Regions from separate parts of the Vagococcus luciliae genome, predicted to be linked through region 2. Evidence: riboswitches for the same ligand, from Rfam matches in the RefSeq annotation. Region 2 holds a riboswitch; the other holds the start of a gene.
What was found. Region 2 has a riboswitch for lysine ahead of G314FT_RS03625 (aspartate kinase). Riboswitches for the same ligand answer to the same signal wherever they lie in the genome.

Region 1 (3,208 bases), 280 kb from region 2:
CTTTAATATCTCCATTGCTTGTTCTTCCACATTGATCACTCCTTTGCTTTATTATGACATTATTCGTCAAAAAAGCCTAATATAACTACAGAAATGATAATCGCAAAAATCATAACGTATTGTTTCTTTGTTAACTTCTCTTTTAAGAAAATTCTCGACCATAACACTGATACGATACTATATGATGCAATCATTGGTGCGACGACAATAGAATTGCTTGCGATTGCTCCAATATAGAAAAATTGTCCCAAGGTTTCAAAAAGTGCCGCAAAACCTTTATATTTTTCATGAAACACATCCATTTTTTCTCCTTTAATCGCTCGTAAATAACCCCACATTAGTAACCCGACGATTAAAAAAGTAAACTCATAACTCATGTTTGCTTGATTTTCTGGTAAAATCTCCGCATAATCCAAATAATACCCATCTAAAAATGTCCCTAGTCCATCAATCACACAGTACAGTATCGGAAAAATAATGGCCAATGCACTTTTCTGATATTTTTTATCGACCACATTGCCTGATACTTTTAACTCGTGATCAACTTCTTGCTTTTCATAAACAGACAACATAAAAATAGCGACTGAAATAACTGCCACAGCAATAAATTGAATCCACACCATTTTCGCTCCTAGTATCAGAAACATTAATAAAGCTGACACCGCTCCTGAAGAGTTACTAATGGGTGAAGACACACTCAGCTCTATATAACGAAGCCCCACATACCCGATCGCCATTGATAAAATATACATGGACGACACAGGTAAATAAATCAACATATTTTTCCATTCAAATCCCACACCTAAATATAAATAATAGTATAAAAAGGCGTGAAGCCCCATCACCAATCCCACAATGACCACTGTTTTTTGTGCACTATACTTGTCTTTTTCATTATTTCCTAACTTATAAAATAAATCAGCTGTCCCCCATGCAAAGACAGCCACCAATGCTGACATAAACCACATACTTTTCGTCTCCCTTATGTTTACTTTCACACTTACTTGTTTAAAAATAACTAATTGAAAGGCCTTGGTCAAATATTTTTTTATTAAAACTCATGACTTTTTGAAAAAGGTATGATATAGTGTTAGACATATTGAGAAAAAATAACCAAATAATATAAATCTAGAGGTTGCAATCTATCAATAACATTATTTGAGTAGAGGAGTACATTGACACTAATGCACAGGGAAGATTGCCGAAATGTGATAAAGTTCCTCGCTTATCATGTTGGGACTATAGTGAATAACTATAGGACTGTCTTAGTTAAGACTAAGATGCGCTATGATTGGATAACACTTCGTTAATCTGACTTCATCAAAAGCAACCTCTATTTACGGGGTTGCTTTTTTTATTTATCTAAAACAAAAGGAGAATTATCATGCAAACAAACAATCGTTCTACCAGTCATATCTTAATCGCACTATTATTCTTATTTATTAGTTTTATCATGCTCACACCAAAAGTGGAGGCAAATGACGATAAATTTGTCGTAGGAATGGAAGCTGGCTACCCTCCATTCAACTGGACACAACAAAATAATGCCGATGGAGCGGTCAAAATTCAAGGCGGAAGTGAGTATGCCAATGGTTATGATGTCATGATTGCCAAACGCGTCGCTGAAGGTTTAGGAAAAGAACTTGTTATTTATAAAACATCATGGGATGGATTAGCACCTGCGTTAACTTCTGGAAAAGTGGATGCTATTATTGCTGGAATGTCTCCCACTGAAGAACGAAAAAAAACCATTGATTTTACTAACGACTACTATCACTCAAACCTCGTCCTAGTTGTGGCAAAAGATGGAAAATATGCTAATGCAAAAAGTCTAAAAGATTTTGAAGGAGCAAAAGTCACTGCTCAATTAAATACATTTCATTACTCTGTGATTGATCAAATAGAAGGTGTCTCAAAACGAACTGCTATGGACGATTTTTCTGCTATGCGTGTGGCACTCCAATCCGGAAAAATCGATGCGTATGTTTCAGAAAAACCTGAGGGAATCACCGCCCAAAAAGTGAATCCAAACTTTAAAATGATTGATTTTGAAGATGGCAAAGGGTTTAACACGAATCGCGATGATACATCTGTTTCTATCGGTGTAAAAAAAGGTAGCCAAGATATTACAAAAATCAATGACATTTTAGCTGGTATCACTCAAACAGAACGAGACAATTTTATGGATATTGCCATTAGTGAACAACCCGACTCACAGTCAAATGAAAACTGGGTTGTCAAAATCGTCAAAGAAAACTGGCAAATGTTCTTAAAAGGTGCTGGGGTGACGCTTTTAATCTCGCTTATCGGAACAATTGTTGGAACATTCATTGGATTAGGTATTGGGTTGTTTAGAACCATTCCAACGCCAAAAAATATGGTGAATAAAGTCTTATTTAAATTATTAAACACTCTCTTTTCTATTTATATTGAAATATTTAGAGGAACACCCATGATCGTTCAAGCAATGGTTATTTACTACGGATCTTCTCAAGCATTTGGAATTGATATGAATCCACTTGCTGCAGCATTGTTTATTGTATCAATTAACACTGGAGCATATATGACAGAAATCGTACGTGGTGGTATTTTCTCAGTTGATAAAGGACAATTTGAAGCAGCTTCTGCTATTGGTATGACACATGGGCAAACAATGGTAAATGTGGTGATTCCACAAGTATTTAGAAATATTTTACCTGCTATGGGAAATGAATTTGTCATCAATATTAAAGACACCTCTGTATTAAATGTGATTGCTGTCACTGAGTTATTCTTCCAAGCGAAAACAGTCGCTGGAAGTAACTTTAGATTCTTTGATACCTTCTTTGTTGTTTGTGTGATTTACTTTGTCATGACCTTCACTGTGACACGTATCTTGCGATTTGTTGAACGAAAAATGGATGGTACTGGTGAATATGCTCCATATGCTAATCAAATGCAAACAGCTATTTTAGAAAGAAAGGATGACAAATAATGACAGACTTAATCCAAATCAATCATTTACAAAAACAATACGGCAATCATGAAGTATTAAAAGACATTAATCTATCTGTAAAAGATGGTGAAGTTGTAACGATTATCGGGCCATCTGGTTCAGGTAAATCAACTTTACTTCGTTGCATTAATTTATTAGAAGAACCAACTGGTGGGGAATTACTTTTCAAAGGTGACAATATCCTTGCTCCTGGTTATAACTTACCAAAATATC
Region 2 (3,208 bases):
AAATTAACATGTCTTTCAAATGTATCATAATCTACTTCATCATGACTAAATGGTGTTGTGATAGCAACGGCTGATCCTTTAAATAATTGAGTCATCATTCTTTCTCCTCTCTTTTATAAACCGAACACTGCACATAATTTTCCAACAGCTAAAACACCATTTGCCTTATCCACTACATACGAAATACTAATTTCAGATGTCGTGACTTGATAAAACTCGATATCATTTTCTAACAGAGTCATAAATACTTTACTAGCTACTCCTGACATATCACGCATTCCTGACCCAATGACAGACACCTTAACATATTCTGATTTCACCACATAGTTCAATTCAGCAAATTCTTGATATAAGGTATCAAAAATATGTTTTAACTCTAACGTATCTGTATCTTTCATCGTAAATGAAATTTGTAAACCTTCCGTATTGACAATTTGAGAAATCATATCAATATTAATTTCTTCTTTTTCTAATTGAGTAAATAATTGTTTTAATAACGTAGCATCATTTTTTGGGTAACTAAATGTAACATAATGCATGTCTTTATCTAGTGCTACTCCTGTCACAGCTTTTTGCTCTAAAATATCTTCTTGTGGCATAATCCAAGTCCCTCTTTCATTTGATAGTGTTTGCCCTAAATAAATGGGTACATTGTAATTTTTAGCAATTTCGACACTTCTTGTTTCCAGTACTCCTGCACCTAATGCACTCATCTCCATCATTTCTTCAAAACTGACAACATCTAAACGCTTAGCAGAATATAATCGTGGATCAGTACCATAAACGCCTGCTACATCTGTATAAATTTCACACGGTGTGCCAAGAGAAGACGCAATTGCAACAGCCGTGGTATCACTTCCCCCCCGACCTAGTGTTGTTAATTCACCCGCCTCATTCATTCCTTGAAATCCAGCTACTACGACCACGTTATTTGATTCAAAAGCTTTTTCAAACACATTATTATCCACTTCTAATATTTTACTTTTCATATAATTTCCTTTAGTTTTTATCCCTGCTTGAAACCCTGTCATAGCTTTAGTGTTTATTCCTAATGCTTTTAATGCAATAGATATATAAGAAATAGTTTGTTGTTCTCCAGTGGTTAAAAGTAAGGCTAAATCATGTTGATCAGGCTCTTTAGATAACATATCGACATTTTTTAATAATTCATCTGTAGTTTTTCCCATAGCTGAGACGACAACAACTAATTCTTCTACCTTTTCTACCCGGGTTGCTAGATAACTAGCTATATTTTTAATTTTTGAAAAATCTCCAACCGACGTTCCACCAAATTTAATGACACTTCGTTTTGTCATTTTATTTTTCCTCCTAATCGGCATCGAAAAAATAAAAAAGACAAGTTCACGGGCATGAACTTGTCTTAACTATCTACAAGCGATGCACCCCATTATTTTTTTAAAATAATGACAGACTTATAGCTATTAACTACAAATCCAACACCCATGCTACTGCAACAACATGGATATTTCGGCATATCACCCTTTCAATAAAGTTATTTGCAGATTCCAAAACTTTATCTAATAATGATCAATGCGCCTCATCTCTAATACTTATTTAATTATTTTTTACGATTATAGCAAACCATATCATCCATGACAAGTAAAAACTAAAAAGTTATCTAATAAAAAAATGAGAAAATATATTTTAACCTAACTATTAATTCATTAAACTGCTTCATAACACCTAATGATTAATACAGAAATAATTAATTTGTAGTATAATTTTTTCGTAATTTTCATCTACATCACGTTATTATTATAGTACACTAAAAATAAAAAGGAGAGTGACTAATATTATTCGAAAGTTTGGTAAATTAAAAATTCACATATGGATAGTTATCTGTTTAACCCTTTTATTAATAAGTATGTGGGTTTTTGATATTTTTACTGGCAATCGTGACATATAGCATACTAAATCTAAAATTAATGAAACACAAATTGTCAATGCGATGACTAAGCACAGCCACGTTGCTATATTAGGGCTAAGCGTGACTGATATTTATGACAAGAGTCAGGTTAAAACATTTTTGGGAATGGAAATTCCATTTAGCGAAAAAACAGCTTATATTAAAGGAACTTTTGAAGCTAAACTTGGTTTTGATGGCAGTCATGTAACCATTAATAAGGCAAGTCATTCTTCAAATACTTATAATATTTCTATTCCAGAATTTATTGTTGTTGGTATTAGAAATCCAAAGTTTGAGGTGGTTAATAGCAAAGGCGAGTTTTTGAGTTTTATTACTGAAGACATCGACACTCATGAGTTAATAAACAACGCGATGAGTAATAAAACATTAATTAAATATATTGATACAAATCACGATTGGTTACAAGAACAAGCAACTGATTATTATCAAAAAATACTAACTAGTATTGACCCCGAAGCATCCCTGTCTATTATCTTTTCTAATAAAAAATAAAAGAGCGCCACCTTTATTTTGGTGACACTCTTTTATATTGCTATAATTTTCTTTTCATCAATATACTTACTAAGAACAATGAAGCAACTAAACTTAATTGTAGCCCAACACTAGATTTTTTTTCACCTGTTTTAGGTAAACTAGCTGATTGTTTATCACTAGAATTAGGTATTTTAGCTACTGTTTCTGTTTTTTTATCATTTTCTGTTGTACTCGTTTCTGTTATATTCGTTTCTATTGTACTTGTGGCTTTTGTTGATATTTTATCTACCGCTTTTTCAATCTCAGCCCATATATCATCTAATGCATCAATCGTTTTACTACTATCAACTTTTGCAACAAATTCATCCGCTTGTTTCTGTGTTAATCGACCAGCTTGAACTAATAGCTCTAATTGATGTTTGGTATTATATACTTTTTCATCAAATGATGATTGATACAATTCTTTATTTTGTTTTGCTAAATCATTTGCATCTGAATAAACAAGTGTAGCCTCTTCTACTGTGTTAACTTTCTCTAAACGTGAAATCAATCCTTCATATTGAAATTGAGAGAGTTTCCCCTCATTTACCATGTCATTCATTAATAAAAAAATATCAGATTTTGTCATCGCTAATGCATCCGGAATTGATTCATCTGTTGTTGTTTCTGTTGTATCATTTACTTCGGAACTTAGTACTTTACTCGATGAATTATCTGTACTTGATGTAGAGGTTGATTCAGATGCATAACCCATTTGTCCTACCAACAAACTAGCCATAATCACTG

Region 1: another riboswitch for lysine. It lies ahead of G314FT_RS02140 (ABC transporter permease subunit); the one in region 2 lies ahead of G314FT_RS03625 (aspartate kinase).

What each region holds. Positions count from the first base shown of each region.
Region 1 covers NZ_CP102451.1:406,150-409,357, forward strand. Annotated here, with positions in the region: gene G314FT_RS02130 (NAD-dependent protein deacylase) at 1-15, opposite strand, end outside; gene G314FT_RS02135 (EamA family transporter) at 60-968, opposite strand; lysine riboswitch at 1,122-1,296, shown strand; gene G314FT_RS02140 (ABC transporter permease subunit) at 1,385-2,974, shown strand; gene G314FT_RS02145 (amino acid ABC transporter ATP-binding protein) at 2,974-3,208, shown strand, end outside.
Region 2 covers NZ_CP102451.1:685,281-688,488, reverse strand. Annotated here, with positions in the region: gene dapA (4-hydroxy-tetrahydrodipicolinate synthase) at 1-95, opposite strand, end outside; gene G314FT_RS03625 (aspartate kinase) at 114-1,316, opposite strand; lysine riboswitch at 1,391-1,570, opposite strand; gene G314FT_RS03620 (hypothetical protein) at 2,009-2,440, shown strand; gene G314FT_RS03615 (LPXTG cell wall anchor domain-containing protein) at 2,481-3,208, opposite strand, start outside.